3 regions of the Erwinia sp. HDF1-3R genome follow, and region 2 is predicted to be linked to each of the others. Evidence: predicted binding sites of a transcription regulator. Region 2 holds the regulator's gene; each other region holds the start of a gene.
The links. The regulator LexA, encoded in region 2, represses DNA repair genes until DNA is damaged. The targets are predictions, from matches to a motif close to TNCTGTATGTACATACAGNA.

Region 1 (6,217 bases), 1.7 Mb from region 2:
GCCTTAAAGCGGCGGGCGTCACCGCTAAGCCCGATAACCTTCAGGTGCTTATAGGCTTCCAGCAGGAAGTAGCGGGCATCACCGCTCAGCAGCAGGGCATCAATGTTGCCATCCGGGACGATGACCGCATCAAAGGTCAGCGACGGCAGACCGCTGAAGGTGGCATCAACAGGCAGGTCTGAACCGTCGTCGGCGCGTACCTGACCCATATGCGGTGCCAGCAGCTTGCCGTGAACGCCCTGAGCTTTAAGCTCCTGGAGGATCGCCAGCACGTCAGCAGCACATACGCCATCGCTGAGCAGCAACGCGACCTGGCGGCCCTTGATGGTCCCGCTGGGTACCGCATAGAGGCTCAGGCTGGCATCCTTTTTCAGACCGTTAACGTCTTTAGGCGGCGCGGTATGCATTTTCTCGTCGGACAGGGCAATCCCCAGGTTTTTTGCCACGCCATTTGCCAGCGAGACGTCGATATGGACCAGGTGATCGACCACGCGTTCGCGGATATAAGGACGGGCCACCTTGCTGAGCTCAAAGGAGTAGGCATCAATAATATGCTGCTGCTCCACCGGCGTCTGGCTGTTCCAGAACAGGCGCGGCTGCGAGTAATACTCGCCAAACGACGGGCTACGCTCGCGAACTTTATGGCCTTCGATGCGCTCCTGATAGCTTTCAAACCCGCCACGGTGCGGGGCTGGAGGCGTCTCACGCGGCCAGTTATCGTTGATCGAGTTTGGCTCATAGTTCGCCGGATTGGTGTCGATATCCATCCGGTGCATGCCCTGACGCTGGAAGTTGTGATACGGACAGGTCGGGCGGTTGATCGGGATCTCGTGGAAGTTAGGTCCACCCAGGCGGCTGATCTGAGTATCCGTATAGGAGAACAGGCGACCCTGCAATAGCGGATCGTTGGAGAAATCCATCCCCGGGACGATGTGCCCTGGATGGAAAGCAACCTGCTCGGTTTCGGCAAAAAAGTTATCCGGGTTACGGTTGAGAACCATCTTACCGATGAGTTCAACCGGCACCAGCTCTTCGGGAATAAGCTTGGTCGCATCCAGCAGGTCAAAGTCAAATTTGAACTCATCCTCCTCGGCAATCAGCTGTACGCCCAGCTCATACTCAGGATAGTCGCCAGCCTCAATGGCTTCCCACAGATCGCGACGGTGGAAGTCGGGATCGCGCCCGGTGAGTTTTTGCGCTTCATCCCACAGTAAAGAGGCTTTACCGGCAACCGGCTTCCAGTGGAAGCGGACGAAGGTGGCTTTACCTTCGGCATTGATAAAGCGGAAAGTGTGAATACCGAAGCCTTCCATCGTGCGGTAGCTGCGTGGGATACCGCGGTCGGACATCGCCCAGAGGACATTGTGCAGCGTTTCCGGCTGGAGCGACACATAGTCCCAGAAGGTATCGTGCGCGCTCTGTCCCTGAGGGATTTCATTATGGGGTTCGGGTTTCACCGCGTGGACAAAATCGGGAAATTTGTGAGCATCCTGGATAAAGAACACCGGGGTGTTATTGCCCACCAGGTCAAACACGCCCTCATCGGTATAAAACTTGGTCGACCAGCCGCGAATATCACGTACGGTATCCGCCGAGCCTGCACCGCCCTGAACGGTTGAAAAGCGCACGAATACCGGCGTCTGCTTACCCGGATCGCGCAGGAAGTCCGCTTTGGTGATATCGCTCATATCACGATACGGCTGGAAGTAGCCGTGTGCCGCAGAACCGCGGGCATGCACGATACGCTCAGGAATGCGTTCGTGGTCAAAGTGGGTGATTTTTTCGCGCAGGATAAAGTCTTCAAGCAGGGTAGGACCGCGAGTACCCGCGCGTAGTGAATTCTGGTCGTCGGCAATACGCGTGCCCTGATTGGTCGTCAGCGGGAAATTTTCACCCCCTTTGCGGAAGGACTCCAGCGCATCAAGCTTGGCATTATGCGTATTCGGGGCTTTCAGGCTACCGGGAGCCGTTGGCTCCTTCCCGGGTGGCGTAGGTTCCGCCGAAGGTTTATGCGACCCATCTGCGGGCGCCAGCGAATCCATGCCGGGTTTAGCTGAATCAGGCCCGGTAGACGGGGCGTTGTGGCTGAGTTCCTTATTATCTGTTTCTTTCGACATTCTCACTTACTCCTGTTGTTGTCATTTCAGACTCCAGTAACTATAGAACAGTGAGTGAGATACGCCTTAAAACAGCAGGGTTAAGTGTTTAAAATCGTGTTTAAAACATGATAAAGGATGATAAAACGCGCATAGCGCGGTAAAAATCGGCTGGGGAAGCGGGGCGGGGATAAAAAAAGGGCTGGCGGAGGCCAGCCCTGAGAGGATATTCGCGTTCTGTAGGCTCCCAACGGAGCAGGCTGTCAGCGTTCCGCCAGCTCGAAGTCACGCTCTGCATCGGCGTGAAGCAGTGCTTTATCGGTCTGCTTCAGCCACTGGCTGGTCAGCATGCCGGCCGTCATCGAGCCGTTCACATTCAGGGCGGTGCGGCCCATATCAATGAGCGGTTCAATAGAGATCAACAGCGCTACCAGCGTCACCGGCAGGCCCATCGTGGGCAGCACAATCAGCGCGGCGAAGGTCGCACCGCCGCCAACGCCTGCTACGCCCGCTGAACTGAGGGTTACGATGCCAACCAGGGTCGCAATCCACATCGGGTCGAATGGGTTGATGCCCACCGTCGGCGCAACCATCACCGCCAGCATGGTGGGATAAAGCCCCGCGCAGCCGTTCTGCCCTATGGTCGCACCAAATGAGGCGGAAAAGCTGGCGATAGACTCCGGAATACCCAGGCGACGCGTTTGGGCCTCAACGCTCAGCGGAATGGTTGCGGCGCTGGAACGGCTGGTAAAGGCAAAGGTGATGACCGGCCAGACTTTTTTAAAGAAACGCTTAGCATTAACGCCATTAACGGTGAGCAGCAGGGCATGGACGGCGAACATGATTGCCAGGCCCAGATAGGACGCCACGACAAAGCTGCCGAGCTTAACGATATCGCTCACGTTTGAGCTGGCCACCACCTTCGTCATCAGGGCCATTACGCCGAACGGCGTCAGCTTCATGATCAGGCGAACCAGCTTCATGACCCAGGCCTGTAAAACATCAATGGCAGCCAGCACGCGTTCGCCTTTCGGCCGATCATCCCGCAGCAGATGCAGGGCTGCAACACCCAGGAAGGCGGCAAAAATCACCACGCTGATAATCGAGGTCGGGCTGGCCCCGGTCAGGTCGGCAAAGGGGTTTTTTGGCACAAACGAGAGCAGCAGCTGCGGCGTGGAGAGATCGGCAACTTTGCCGACGTAGTTACTTTTTAGCGCGGCAAGGCGAGCGGTTTCCTGCACGCCCTGGACCAGCCCGCCGGCATCCAGCTTGAACAGCCAGGTGACGAACACGCCGACCAGCGCAGAGATAGCGGTGGTAAACAGCAGTACGCCAATCGTTAATACGCTAATTTTCCCCAGCGAGGAGGCATTATGCAGCCGGGCCACGGCGCTGAGTATTGAGGCGAAGACCAGCGGCATAACGATCATCTGCAACAGCTGAACGTAGCCGTTACCGACGAGATTAAACCAGCTAATGGACTCTTTCAGCGTCGCGCTGTCGGCGCCATAAATAGTATGCAGGACCAGGCCGAACAGCACACCGGTCACCAGGCCCAGCAGGACCTTTTTTGACAGGCTCCAGCGGGTGCTACCACTTTTAGCCAGTATAACTAACAGGGCGACAAATGCCGCAAGGTTAGCGATTAATGGAAGGTTCATCCCCAGATCTCCAATGAAGCGGTGCGCTATATCAGGCACCGCGCTATTACCGTTATTTTTTATTGCGCACGCAAATGCGCCCTGGAGTGCATGGTAGCAGCTGATCCGGGGTGTCTATATATCCAAATGGAATGGGTTATAACCAATCGTCGTTTTATGACGGGTTATTGCGCACCATGGCTATCAATTAGCCGATTAATGTTACTTTGTACCGTGCTGACCATCTGCGCTGGCCATCCGTCTGCACCAAAGGGGGGCATGCCGGGAGAGAACCACATGGCGATGCCGACCAGCGCCAGGCAGAAAATTCGCTCCATCTGGTTACCCTTCTGGCTGGCAAGTAGCGGCAGCCTGAAGCGCCAGCGACAGGGCCAGAGCAGCGGCACGCCAGCGGGCGTGAGCATATCGGCGACGATATGACTCAGGTAGCCTAGTACCAGGCCCTGAAAAGCATCGGCAGGCACCACCCAGTGCTGCGGAACTTTCAGGTTAAAGAGCGCAATACCTCCGATCACCGCCAGCAGGCTGTGGGTAAATCCACGATGACCGAAGGCGCGGGCAATAGGATGTGAAAGCCAGCGAAAACGACGGCCCAGCACGGATTGAGGGTGGTCGATATCCGGCAGCAGGCTGGTTAGCAGCGTTGCCGGAATAATATGCCACCAGTCACCGTTAGCCAGTACCGGCGTGAGTTCGGCGCGTTTGGAAAAAATAGCGCTGGCAAGCGCAAATATAAGATGGCCTTCGGCCGTCATGGAAAACACCTGGCTGGATAGCTGTCAATCCATCCAGTATAGGTGATATGTACAGTAGAATAAATATGTGACGCTGTAACGAAAGATAAATAGGGGGTAAAAGGATTAGTTTTCCTTCAGGCGGTTACCGTGGAGATGTGCTGCACTGAGCTGGCTCAGCGAGGAGAGCCTGACGTCAGCCAGTGCCCAGCGCGGGTCTGCGGCATGTTCAGCAGCAGGGACCACCACGGAGCGCATGCGGGCGGCTTTGGTCGCGATGACGCCGTTCAACGAGTCCTCCAGGGTTACGCAGTTAAGCGGATCCACCCCCAGGCCTTCCGCAGCGTTGAGATAAACCTGCGGATGGGGCTTGCTCCACGGCAGCGTTTCTGCCGAGGCAACCACGTCGAAATAGTCGCGCAGGTTGAAAATGTGCAGCACGCGTTCCAGCATATGCAGAGGCGAAGCTGACGCCAGGCCAATTTTCAGTCCTTCAGCCTTACAAAGTTTTATCGCTGATTCTACGCCGGGAAGCAGCGGGCGCGTCTCCTCAATCAGCGCCTGCGCTCGCACGATAATTCTGCGTGTAACTTCCTGCTGATCCGGCCCCTGCCAGGGCAGAGTTTCATACCACATCCTCACCACCTGATCGATACGCAACCCTACCGTATCCGGCAGCTCGTTGCGGCGCGACAGGTCGACGCCCAGTGAGGAAAAAATATCCCTTTCCGCGCGATCCCACAGCGGCTCAGAGTCAATTAGCAGCCCATCCATATCGAAAATTGCCGCAAGTACAGGACGAAAATAAGGCATTCTATCACTCCATTTGACCGGTTATCCTCACAGTAGCATGAAGCTTTCGCGGGTGAAATCGCCTTATTTTCGTCAATATTAGGGACAAGCCGACTTTTTTCAGGCACATTTGCTGCCTGAAGGTAAACTTACACCCCTGGCACAGAAGGACAGGAGAAAGCATGACTTATCAACAGGCTGGCAGAGTTGCCGTACTTAAGCGCATTGCTGGCTGGATCGTATTCATTCCGGCGTTGATTTCCACGCTTATTTCGCTGATGGGTTTTTTAGAACAAAGCCGTGAGAAGCGAGAAGGGATTAATGCCGTAATGCAGGACTTCTCGCACGTCATGATCGACATGATCCGTTTCAATACCGGTTTTTTGAAGTCATTCTGGGAAAATTCGCCCGTGCCTGATTTCAATCACGGCAGCAACGTCTCCTTCTGGGTGATATATGTGCTGATTTTTGTCGGTCTCGCTTTACAGGCGTCGGGTGCAAGAATGTGGCGTCAGACGCGCCATCTGCGGGAAGGGATCGAGGATCAGCTGATTCTGGAAAATGCCCGGGGCACGGAAGGGCGAACGCGGCAGCAGCTGGAAGAGAAAATCGTGGTTCCACGGCATACGATTTTCCTGCAGATTTTCCCCCTGTACATCCTGCCGATTGCCGTTGCCGTCGCGGGCTATTTTGTCTTAAAGCTGCTGGGCTTTATTTATTGATCAAGCGGCCTGATGTCTGGCATCAGGCCGTTCACGCGTGTCACTTTTTACCCATGCAGCACACGCCATGCCGACCACTGGCATCAGGCCGTTCAAGCGCGTTGCTCCTCTCCCGCATCCTCATCCAGCAGGTTGCCGATCGCACGTTGTGCTTCTGCCAGCCAGTGACCGCCAAAAACATTGGCCCGATTAAGCAAGTAGTAGAGCTGATA
Region 2 (6,217 bases):
TCCGTTGCGCTGGTGCCGCCGCCATATCGCGCCCAGCGTTAGCCCTCTTAACAGCAGAAAAACCGTCATCGCCAGCCACAGACCGTGATTCCCCAGCACCGGAACGCTAATCAGGGTCAGGCCATAACCCAGCGCCGCCAGTGCCATGCTGTTACGCATCTCTGCGGCGCGGGTTGCACCGATAAACATGCCATCCAGCAGGTAACACCAGACGCCGCATACCGGCAGAAGGACCTGCCAAATCAGGTAGCGATCCGCCTGGTGCTGTAAAGCAGGGATCGAGGTAAGCAATGCGACAATATAAGGCCCGGCAAAGGCATAGAGCAGTGAGAAAAACAGCGCGACCCATCCCGCCTGACGGCATGCAGCGTGCCATACCAGCAGCAGCCTCTGCCTGTCGCGCGCGCCAAAGGCCTCGCCCGAGCAGGCTTCAACGGCATAAGCAAACCCATCCAGCGCGTAAGCCGTAAAGGTCAGGAACATCAGCAGTACGGCATTGACCGCGACGATGTCGCCCCCCAGCCGTGCGCCCAGTACTGTTAACGAAAGGAAGCAGAGTTGAAGCAGCAGAGAACGCAGCATGATATCCCGGCTAAGCCTGAACAAACGTCCAGGCCCGCCCCGCCATGCGCTTTTTAGCAGCGCCGTCGGAATGCCACGCATCTTCATTACGCGCCAGACGAGCAGCAACCCGACGGCCAGCGAACAGTATTCCGCGATAACCGTAGCCGTAGCCGCCCCCTGGACACCCCACTTCAGCCCGATCACCAGCCAGAGATCGAGCAAAATATTCACCAGATTGCCCACAACCAGCAGGATGACGGGCGCGCGGGCATACTGAACGCCAAGCAGCCACCCCAGCAGCACGAGGTTCGCCAGCGTGGCAGGCGCGCTGAGCCAGCGGATATGCATAAACAGTGATGCCTGGTACTGCACGTCAGGATCGCCGCCGACCAGCGTCAGCGCCAGATGCGTAAGAGGGGATTGCAACGCGATAAAAGCCAGTCCGGCCGCCAGCGCAATGCAGAGAGGCTGCATAAGCGCGCGTGCAAGCTCGGCGTTGTCGCCGGCACCGAAAGCCTGAGCGGTCAGTCCGGTGGTGCTCATACGCAGAAAAAGCAGCAGCATAAACAGGAAGCTGGTGATGGTGGTGCCGATCGCGACGCCCGCAAGATAGACAGGCTTATCGAGGTGGCCAATGACAGCGGTATCGACCAGCCCCAGCAGCGGCACGGTAATATTTGAGAGGATCATCGGCAGCGCAAGCCGCCAGAGGCTTTTGTCAGCAGCGTTTAAAAATCGCATCGGTATCCACTGCGCGACGGGTGTCTGCGCAAGTCACTGTCATACACATCGTCTGCTGAGTGGTAGCCAACGATAAACTGACGCGCTGGCGAGGCGGCGCGTCAGTTAACAGTCAGTTAGAACGGATAAAACGGTTATCAAACCCAGTTACCGTTACGGATCACACCCACGGCAAGACCTTCAATCGACAGGGTCTGCTGGCGAAGATCGACGACGATCGGCTCGAAATCGCTGTTTTCAGGCAGAAGATGGACCGTATTGCCCTGCTTTTTCAGCCGTTTGACGGTAACTTCATCATCAATACGTGCAACCACAACCTGGCCGTTACGCACTTCCTGGGTTTTGTGAACCGCCAGAAGATCGCCATCCATAATGCCAATATCTTTCATCGACATGCCGCTCACGCGCAGCAGGAAGTCGGCGCTGGGTTTAAACAAACCTGGGTCAACCTTGTAGTGGCCTTCGATATGTTCCTGGGCCAGCAGCGGCTCACCGGCGGCGACGCGGCCAATCAGCGGCAGGCCTTCTTCGTCTTCCATCATCAGTCGAATGCCGCGCGAGGCACCGGACACAATCTCAATTACGCCTTTACGTGCCAGTGCCTTGAGATGTTCTTCCGCCGCATTTGGCGAGCGGAAGCCAAGCTGAGCGGCAATTTCTGCCCGCGTTGGCGGCATGCCGGTCTGGTTAATATGGGCGCGTATCAGGTCATAAACCTGTTGCTGTCTTACCGTTAGTGCTTTCATCCCGCCCCCTGGTTGTTTATACAGTCGACTGTGAGTATATACAGGTATTTGCGCGTTGAAAACCTAAAGATGGACAAAAAACAGCAGTTTGTCTGATTCTGGAACGTCTATCGCATATGTGGCACTAACAACATCAGCCAGGTGGTCATCGCCATAAGAATAGTCAGCAGCACTGCCGCTGAACCCATATCCTTTGCGCGGCCTGCCAGCGGGTGCCGCTCACTGCCGATGCGGTCCACTATCGCTTCTATGGCGCTGTTAAGCAGTTCAACCACGACTACCAGCACCACCGAACCGATCAGCAGCACCCGGGTTATCGGCGTCACGTCCAGCCAGCAGGCCAGCACGATGGCGACAAGCGCCACAATGGCTTCCTGACGAAAAGCCGCCTCGTTCTGCCATGCCGCACGCAGTCCCTGCCACGAATAACCTGCGGCCTTGATAATTCTGGTCAATCCGGTGACGTTATTTGTCATAATGAGGGAACCCTTTGAACTGTTTAACGTCAATGTCTGAGTGGCGCACATTTTGCAACACCACAGATCTCACTGGCGCTTTCTGGTATGCTTGCCGCGCTTTGCTAACAAGAGGCTTCATGTTGTCTATGTCAGGTTGGCGTAATTTATATTATAACCTATTGAATTTACCGGTTAAATTCTTACTAAAGAGTAAGGCGATCCCCGCCGAGCCGGTCGCTGAACTGGGGCTTGATACGTCGCGCCCTATTATGTATGTGCTGCCTTACGATTCAAAGGCCGATCTGCTCGCGCTACGTGAACAGTGTCGCAAACAGGATCTCCCCGATCCCTTAGATCCGCTGGAAATCGATGGGACAGTGCTGCCCCGCCATGTCTTTATTCATGACGGTCCGCGCGTATTCCCCTATTTTGTGCCGAATATTGAATCGGTGAAGCTGTTTCACGAATATCTGGATCTGCACCGCAGCAACCCGCTGCTGGACGTGCAGATGGTCCCGGTATCGGTGATGTTTGGCCGCGCCCCTGGCCGTGAGGTTCAGGGCGAGAGTCAGCCCCATCTTCGCGTGCTTAACGGCATTCAAAAGTTCTTCGCCGTACTGTGGCTGGGCCGTGACAGCTTCGTGCGCTTTTCGCCGATGCTCTCTCTGCGGCGCATGGCAACGGAGCACGGCACCGATAAAACCATTGCTCAGAAGCTGGCTCGCGTGGCGCGCATGCATTTCGCCCGCCAGCGCCTGGCCGCCGTTGGGCCGCGCCTGCCCGTTCGCCAGGACCTGTTCAACAGGCTTCTGCAGTCCAGGGCGATTGCTAAAGCAGTAGAGGACGAAGCGCGCAGCAAAAAAATCCCCTTTGAAAAGGCTCAGCAGAATGCCGTTGAGCTGATGGAGGAGATTGCCGCCGACTTCTCTTATGAAGCGATACGCCTGACCGACCGCATTATGGGCTGGACGTGGAGCAAGCTTTATCAGGGTATTAACGTTAACGGCGGCGAGCGCGTACGCCAGCTGGCACAGGATGGACACGAGATAGTCTATGTTCCCTGCCATCGCAGCCATATGGACTATCTGCTGCTCTCCTACGTGCTCTATCATCAGGGGCTGGTACCGCCGCACATTGCTGCCGGGATCAATCTGAACTTCTGGCCTGCCGGGCCGATATTCCGCCGCCTGGGCGCGTTCTTTATCCGCCGTACCTTTAAGGGCAACAAACTCTACTCCACGGTATTCCGCGAGTATCTGGGCGAGCTGTTCACCCGCGGCTACTCGGTCGAGTATTTCGTTGAGGGCGGACGTTCGCGTACTGGTCGCCTTCTTGATCCGAAAACCGGCACGCTGTCGATGACCATTCAGGCCATGCTGCGCGGCGGCAACCGTCCAATAACGCTGGTGCCGATCTATATCGGCTATGAACACGTTATGGAGGTGGGCACCTATGCGAAGGAACTGCGTGGCGCGACCAAAGAGAAAGAGGGCTTTTTACAGATGGTGCGCGGGTTACGCAAGCTGCGCAACCTGGGCCAGGGTTACGTCAACTTTGGCGAGCCGCTGCCGCTGGTCACTTATCTGAATCAGCGCGTCCCGGAATGGCGCGACGCCATCGATCCTATCGAAGCGCAGCGTCCCGCCTGGCTCACTCCCGCGGTTAACGACATCGCCTCGCAGGTGATGATGCGTATAAACAACGCCGGAGCGGCTAACGCCATGAACCTCTGCGTCACCGCCCTGCTGGCCTCGCGCCAGCGCTCGATGACGCGTGAACAGCTGATTGCACAGCTCGAGTGCTACGTACAGCTACTGCGCAACGTGCCCTACTCACCCGATGCCACGGTGCCGGATATGACCCCGGAAGCGCTGCTTGATCATGCGCTGGGCATGAACAAGTTTGAAATCGAGCAGGATAATATTGGCGAGATCATCATTCTGCCGCGCGAGCAGGCGGTGCTGATGACCTATTACCGCAACAATATTCACCATATGCTGGTCATGCCGTCGCTTATCGCCGTCCTGGTCATGCAGCATCGCGAGCTTACCCGAGCCGAACTGCTGCGCCAGATAAGCGTTATCTATCCGATGCTTAAAAGCGAGCTGTTCCTGCACTGGAATAAGGAAGATCTGCCGACGGTGCTTAATGGACTGGTCAGCGAAATGGCCCGCCAGGGCCTGCTCACCGCTGATGAAGAGAGTCTGCGCCTCAGCCCGGCCCGCTTCCGCACCCTGCAGCTGCTGGCGGCGGGCGTTCGCGAAACGCTACAGCGCTACGCCATCACCTTCTCCATCCTCAGCGCCAACCCGTCAATCAACCGGGGTACGCTGGAGAAAGAGAGCCGGACCATGGCTCAGCGCCTGTCTGTACTGCACGGCATTAACGCGCCGGAGTTTTTTGATAAGGCGGTCTTCTCCACGCTGGTGCTGACGTTACGTGATCAAGGCTATATCAGCGATACCGGCGATGCCCATGTAGAGCAGACGCAGCGGGTCTATCATCTGCTGGCCGAGCTGATTACGCAGGAAGTGAGAATGACCATCGAGAGCGCGGCGGTACACGAGTAACCTGTCGCATAACTGATAATCAGGGCGATGAGGGATCATCGCCCTGAGCAGGCTCTGGTTCTGGCTCAATAATCCCGTGAGCTATCATCGCCTGCGCGATGGTACCCTGCCAGTGCCGGGCCGTTTCCTGAGGGGGCGTATTTCGCAGCCTGCCGGCCAGCTCCATCGCGCACGCCTCGGTAAACTGGCTGCACGCTACCCGCTCTTTGTTGCTGTGCAGAAACTCCAGCTGGCTGTTAACATCCAGCCTGCTAAAGATGGCATTCATCAGCCTGTCTTTGTGCGCCTGCGACAACTCCTGCCAGGCCTGATTCGGGAGCGACTCATCAACGATCCCCACGCTACGGCTGAGATGACTTTTCTCGAGGGTAGTAACCAGATTGTTAGCGCCAAAGCGCCGCATCTCCGGCTCGCTATTCCACATATCCTCCAGGCTTAGCTGACACTGCAGCATCACCGCCTGTTCCTGCCCCGTACGGGACACGCCGGGCATACCTGATTCCGTCAGCCCAAGGATCAAATCGTGCAGCGCCTGACGATCGTCCGAGTCGGCCATCTCTGTCATCACGTCCCGGCTGCTTAGCAGGAAGTTAAGGTACCCGACAATCGACGCGACTTTATTGAGCGTATACCCATGAGAAACGGCGGCGTTTGCCCGCAGCTCACTCACCCCGGCGGTATTTCGCTGGCTGTCGCTTAACGGCGTGGCTTCGTTTTTCCCCACCTGGCGTAGCCTCTCGCTCAGAGGCTTATGTAAAAGCTTCTGCTGCTGCTCCGGCGTCAGAGCATCATTCACCAGCTTATTGGCCAGATCCCGCGCGGCCTGCGCGGTGAAGGGGGGCCTGTCGAGCTGCATCTCTCTGCTCAGCATCCAGAACCGCTCGATCAGCTCGGGCTTGTTCTCCTGACCAAAGGATAAACGCATCATCTTGCCGTCATAGCCAGGCAGAGTGCCAATTCCCCCCATATTGCTTTCGGTAAAACCAAAAGAGCCCCTGGCGCGGATTAGATTACCATCAACCATGTCAACCGAATTAAGGGTCAGCGTTTCGTCGCTATCACCGCGTATCAGGAGTTTAGGTAAACGCTCATCGGGCTGGTGAGTAAAACTATCAAACATCGCGAAGGGTTTATCGGG
Region 3 (6,217 bases), 830 kb from region 2:
CTGCTTAACGGCAGGTTTACGCGATGATAAAACAGGGCGGCAATCAGGACGATCGTCGCAAGGCAGCTAAGAGCCAGCATAAAATTTCTCCAGAAGTAAGAGGTCTGACCTGTTAGGAGTATATGTAGTTGAGATGGTTTTTATTAGCAATCTGGTTACATAATAATTACAACCTGGCTCACACTCCGCGTGTATCACGCGTGAAACGTCTGGACCGGCAGGAAGGGTGCTGTTCCCCCCTCCTGCAAGTTGATAAACTGGCGGCGACCTCACTTAAAAGGATCTCTCTATGTATCAGGACATCATTCGTGCAGAACTCAATGAAGCCGCCGAAACGCTCACCCATTTCCTGAGCGATGACGCCAATATCCATGCCATTCAGCGCGCGGCCGTGCTGCTGGCAGATGCATTTAAAGCGGGGGGCAAAGTCCTTTCCTGTGGCAACGGCGGATCGCACTGCGATGCGATGCACTTTGCTGAGGAGCTGACCGGACGCTACCGGGAAAACCGTCCGGGCTATCCGGCCATTGCCATCTCGGACGTCAGCCATATCTCCTGCGTCAGCAATGACTTCGGCTACGACTATGTCTTCTCACGCTACGTTGAGGCGGTAGGCCGCACGGGCGACGTGCTGTTTGGTATCTCAACCTCGGGTAATTCGGCCAACGTCCTGAAGGCGATTGACGCCGCGCGTGCGCAGGGCATGAAGGTGATCATCCTGACCGGCAAAGATGGCGGCAAGATGGATGGCCTGGCTGACGTAGAGATCCGCGTGCCGCACTTCGGCTATGCCGATCGCATTCAGGAGATCCACATCAAGGTTATTCATATCCTGATCCTGCTGATTGAAAAAGAGATGGCGAAGTAACCCTTTCCCGGCCCTGGTAGCAGGGCCTTACTGCGAGGTAGTCGCTATGTGTGAACTGCTCGGGATGAGCGCCAACGTTCCTACGGACATCTGTTTCAGCTTTACCGGTCTTGTCCAGCGCGGTGGGGGAACCGGTCCGCACAAGGATGGCTGGGGAATTACCTTTTATGAAGGAAAAGGCTGTCGCACATTCAAGGATCCCCAACCCAGCTTTAATTCGCCTGTCGCACGGCTGGTGCAGGAGTATCCGATTAAATCGCATTCCGTGGTGGCGCACATTCGCCAGGCGAACCGGGGTGAGGTGGCGCTGGAAAATACGCATCCCTTTACCCGCGAGCTGTGGGGCCGCAACTGGACCTATGCGCATAATGGGCAGCTGAAAGGCTACCGGACGCTGGATACCGGTCCCTTTCGGGCGGTCGGCGAGACCGACAGCGAGCAGGCATTTTGCTGGCTGCTGCACAAGCTGACCACGCGCTATCCGCGCACGCCGGGCAACTGGCCTGCGGTATTTCGCTATATTGCCGAACTGGCGACGGAGCTGCGGAAAAAGGGCGTATTCAATATGCTGCTGTCGGATGGCCGCTATCTGATGGCTTTCTGCTCGACGAATCTGTTCTGGATAACCCGTCGGGCACCGTTTGGCAAGGCGACGCTGCTGGATCAGGACGTTGAGATTGATTTTCAGAAGCAGACCACGCCGAATGACGTGGTCACGGTGATCGCTACCCAGCCCCTGACGGGCAATGAAACCTGGCACAAAATTGCGCCAGGCGACTGGGCGCTATTTTGTCTGGGTGAGCGCCAGCGTTGAACCGGTAGCCGGGGCGCTGAGCAGTGACCCCGGGCTATTCAGCACATAGTGACCGTCGCTGACGCTGACCGAAGGCGGCAGGTGGGTCTGTACAAACTGGGCGTAGCCCGGTTGCAGCTGCTGCCAGAAGCTGTAGTACACCGAGTTACGGTGACGCTGCATATTGCTTTCGGTCATGCGGAACGGATAGATGCTTAATTCGATACGTGGCTGACCGTTACGCAGCGCGGCTTCCACAAAACGATAGATATCCTGAATATTGGTATCGGTCATCGCATAACAGCCGATAGACACGCAGCTGCCGTGGATCATCAGATATTTCCCCTCATATCCCTGCTGACGATCGTAGGCGTTGGGGAAGCCGACGTTAATCGCCCGATAAAAGCGGCTGTCAGGTTTTAACTGGGAAAGCCCGACGCTGTAAAACCCTTCCGGACTTTTAAAATCTCCCTGACGGCGCTTAGGCCCCAGGCCACCAGAGAAATTACAAATTCGATAGCTGTCTATTAAACGATAATCGTTGCCAATTTTGCCATAAAGCTCAAGCGTGCGTTCTTCTTTGAATATTTGAATATACACAGGCGTGCCAATTAGCTGTTTCTTTAATTCTTTGCTTACCGGTGCCAGCGGCAGTACCGGGGTGGTGGGTACGCTGGCGAAAACAACGGCTGGCAGAAAAAACATCGCAAAAAGGAGTGCGATTTTGCCCATTCTGGTTCCCTTGAAAAAGGAGGGGTGGATGCGGCGTCCGGGACGCGTTTACAGGCAATATCAGTTAATAGCCGCTATTGCTGCGTCACATTAGCATTGTCTATTTTTTTATCAAGAGAGCAGAGTATAAAATACTGAATAAAAGTGTGGCTCAGCCCTTTGCCGCTGTGCTTTGGCCAAACGGGTAATATTGTCATTCGCTTATTTCGCTGTATACTTATCCAGTACAGTTGGAGGGGGATATGCGGAAGATCATTCACGTCGATATGGACTGCTTTTATGCCGCAGTAGAGATGCGCGACGATCCCAGCCTGCGCAATATCCCGATAGCCATCGGCGGCAGCCATCTTAAGCGGGGGGTGATCAGCACCGCCAACTACCCGGCGCGCAAGTTTGGCGTACACAGCGCCATGTCCACCGCGATGGCGCTTAAGCTCTGCCCGCATCTTAAGGTGGTGCCTGGCCGTTTCGATGCCTACAAAGAAGCCAGCGCCCATATTCGTGAAATATTCTCGCGCTATACCTCCCTGATTGAGCCGCTCTCTCTGGATGAAGCCTATCTTGACGTCACCGACAGCCTGCACTGCCACGGCTCAGCCACGCTGATGGCGCGCGAAATTCGCCAGACCATCAGTCGGGAGCTGAATCTGACCGCCTCGGCAGGGGTAGCGCCGGTGAAATTTGTCGCCAAAATTGCCTCCGATCTGAATAAACCCGACGGGCAGTTCGTGATAACCCCTGATGAAATATCGCAGTTTCTGCTGACGCTGCCGCTGGCGAAGATCCCCGGCGTCGGCAAGGTGACGGCCAAAAAGCTGGAGGAAATGGGGCTGATGACCTGCGGCGACGTGCAGAAGACCGATCTTGCCGCGCTGCTCCGGCGCTTTGGCAAGTTTGGCCGGGTGCTGTGGGAGCGCTGTAACGGCATTGATGAGCGGGAGGTGGTCACCGATCGCCTGCGCAAATCCCTCGGCGTTGAGCGTACCCTGTCGGAGGATATCCACAGCTGGGAAGAGTGCCTGAAAATTATCGACTTCCTTTATGAGGAGCTGGAGCGCCGCCTGATTAAAATTAAGCCGGACCGGCTGATTGCCCGCCAGGGCGTCAAGCTAAAGTTTAATGATTTCCAGCAGACCACGCAGGAGCACGTCTGGCCCGAGCTGAATAAAGACGACATGATTGCGGTGGCGAAGAAGGCCTGGGAGGAGCGGCGAAGTGGGCGCGGCGTCAGGCTGGTCGGGCTGCACGTGACGCTGCTCAATCCCCAGATTGAACGTCAGCTGCTATTGGGTTTATAGCGGGTAAGAGCGGGCAGCAACAGGGGCAGGCGCACGGCCCGCAGGGAAGCGGCAGGCGGAACAGGGTCCGCCTGCCGGTCAGGCTTATTTCGCCGGGATAGCCTTAAGCAGCGCCGTCAGCAGCTGCCAGTAGAGGCCCACGCTGGCAATATGGACCTGCTCATCCGGCGAATGTGGCCCGGTGATGGTTGGCCCGATGGAAACCATATCCATGTCCGGATAGGGCTTTTTAAACAGACCGCACTCCAGACCCGCGTGGATCACCTGAATGTTTGGCGTTCTGCCAAACAGCTTTTTGTAGGTTTCCCCCACCAGCGCCATCACCGGCGAAGTTGCGTCCGGCTGCCAGCCAGGATAGCTGCCTTTCGCCCGCGCCGTGGCGCCGGCCAGTTCAGCCAGCGCGGTCAGGGTTTCCACCACGTACTCTTTACCGCTGTCGATCAGCGAACGGATCAGGCTGTTGATTACCGCTTCGTTTTCGCGGATCGCCACCACGCCGACGTTTAGCGAGGTTTCGACCACGCCCTTTACTACGTCAGAGTTGCGGATAACGCCGTTTGGCGTACTGTTCAGCAGCGCGATAAAGGCGTCGCGGCTGGCTGCGGTCAGCGCCGGGCCACTGGCCGCCACGTTCTCCACCACCAGATTAATGTTCTTCTCTTTCAGCGCCAGCTCGCTTTTTAGCGTCTCCAGATAGTGCAGTGCCTTGCTTTTCAGCACGTCCAGCCTGTCTGCCGGGACGGCGAGCGTCGCCGTGGCCTCACGCGGGATAGCGTTACGCAGCGTACCGCCGGTAAAGTCGACCAGGCGCAGATCCAGTGCCTTAGCCTGGGTGAACAGAAAGCGGGCCAGCAGCTTGTTAGCGTTACCCAGGCCGACGTGAATATCACAGCCGGAGTGGCCGCCCTTCAGGCCCTTAAGGGAGAGCTGAATATGCGCGAAGCCTTCGGGTACCGCTTCACGGTCGATCGGCAGCGTCGCGGTAAAATCAATGCCGCCCGCGCAGCCCATGTAGATTTCACCCTCTTCTTCCGAATCGGTGTTAATCAGGATGTCTGCCTGCAGCCAGTTGGGCTGAAGGCCAAACGCACCCGCCATGCCGGTCTCTTCGGTCATGGTCAGCAGCACTTCCAGCGGGCCGTGCTCAACGTTTTTATCCGCCAGCACCGCCAGCGCAGAGGACAGGCCAATACCGTTATCCGCGCCCAGCGTGGTGCCGCGCGCCTTAACCCATTCGCTGTCGATCCACGGCTGGATGGGATCTTTCGTGAAGTCGTGAACCGTGTCGTTGTTTTTCTGCGGCACCATATCCAGGTGCGCCTGCAGCGCCACCGGCTTCAGATTTTCCAGCCCGGCGGTGGCAGGTTTGCGGATCAAAATATTGCCCACTTCATCGCGTTCGGCCCAGAAGCCCTGTTCTTTCGCCCAGCCCAGAATGTACTGCGCCAGGGCTTCTTCATGATAAGAGGGGTGCGGAATAGAGCAGACTTTGGCAAAGATATCCCACAGCGGCTGTGGTGACAGTTGAGATAATTCAGACACGATAACTCTCCTGTGCCAGCACCATCGTTTAGCATGAGCCGTGGATGGCGAGCAAGATTAGCGGTTAAACAGCTCGCGTCAGCGGATCTGACGCTGTTGGCAAAGAATATCATCGTTTCAACGGGGATGCTTACTTCGCAACAGCAAAAAAGCGGGCTGGAGGCCGATCGGTGCTGGTTTTTAGCGCCTCAGATCTCTATAATTCCGCGCAACCTCACCCATAGTACATTTTTAAGCCAACACCACTGGTCGGGACACCTTTATGAGCGAAAAATACATCGTCACCTGGGACATGCTGCAGATCCATGCCCGTAAACTGGCTCAGCGCCTGCTTCCCGTTGAGCAGTGGACAGGCATTATCGCGGTCAGCCGCGGCGGACTGGTTCCCGCTTCCCTGCTGGCCCGTGAGCTGGGTATTCGCCATGTGGATACCGTGTGCATCTCCAGCTACGATCACGACAATCAGCGTGAAATGAAAATCCTTAAGCGCGCTGAAGGCGACGGTGAAGGCTTTATCGTCATTGACGATCTGGTGGATACCGGCGGTACCGCGCAGGCGATCCGCGAGATGTATCCGAAAGCCCACTTTGTGACCATTTTCGCCAAGCCTGCCGGTCGCCCGCTGGTTGACGACTATGTGGTTGATATTCCGCAGAACACCTGGATTGAACAGCCGTGGGATATGGGCGTGGCCTATATTCCGCCCATTGTTAAAGGCTGATTGATCCCGGTCAACGCAACGCCCGGTTCTGCCGGGCGTTGCTGTTTTTACGGTTAGCGCAGCCGCAGGGCCTGGGGTAGACTGGTCCCATGCCCTGTGCGCCGGAGGACCGCCACGCTATGTCACCGAAAAATCTGAGCGAAGAGCTGTTCAAACCGCGCTTCAAACACCCTGAAACCTCATCCTTAGTGCGTCGCCGACATCTGCATAAGCCGCTGCCGGTTCATTCCGCGCTGGAGGGGGAGAGTCACGCTGGCTGGTAC

Region 1: a site for LexA is predicted at 4,532-4,551, ahead of AAGR22_RS09805 (metal-dependent hydrolase). Genes of this name have one in related genera too.
Region 3: a site for LexA is predicted at 2,601-2,620, ahead of dinB (DNA polymerase IV). Genes of this name have one in related genera too.

Annotation. Positions count from the first base shown of each region.
Region 1 is NZ_CP155071.1:2,125,038-2,131,254, forward strand. Features, by position in the region: gene katE (catalase HPII) at 1-2,117, opposite strand, end outside; gene AAGR22_RS09800 (L-cystine transporter) at 2,360-3,757, opposite strand; gene AAGR22_RS09805 (metal-dependent hydrolase) at 3,922-4,512, opposite strand; gene hxpB (hexitol phosphatase HxpB) at 4,618-5,304, opposite strand; gene AAGR22_RS09815 (YniB family protein) at 5,466-6,005, shown strand; gene AAGR22_RS09820 (fructosamine kinase family protein) at 6,098-6,217, opposite strand, start outside.
Region 2 is NZ_CP155071.1:421,936-428,152, reverse strand. Features, by position in the region: gene dinF (MATE family efflux transporter DinF) at 1-1,305, opposite strand, end outside; gene lexA (transcriptional repressor LexA) at 1,443-2,051, opposite strand; gene AAGR22_RS01870 (diacylglycerol kinase) at 2,159-2,527, opposite strand; gene plsB (glycerol-3-phosphate 1-O-acyltransferase PlsB) at 2,656-5,079, shown strand; gene AAGR22_RS01860 (hypothetical protein) at 5,099-6,217, opposite strand, start outside.
Region 3 is NZ_CP155071.1:1,252,856-1,259,072, forward strand. Features, by position in the region: partial or broken gene fadE (acyl-CoA dehydrogenase FadE) at 1-80, opposite strand, end outside; gene lpcA (D-sedoheptulose 7-phosphate isomerase) at 290-868, shown strand; gene AAGR22_RS05595 (class II glutamine amidotransferase) at 915-1,682, shown strand; gene dpaA (peptidoglycan meso-diaminopimelic acid protein amidase) at 1,653-2,393, opposite strand; gene dinB (DNA polymerase IV) at 2,636-3,691, shown strand; gene pepD (beta-Ala-His dipeptidase) at 3,776-5,233, opposite strand; gene gpt (xanthine phosphoribosyltransferase) at 5,496-5,954, shown strand; gene frsA (esterase FrsA) at 6,074-6,217, shown strand, end outside.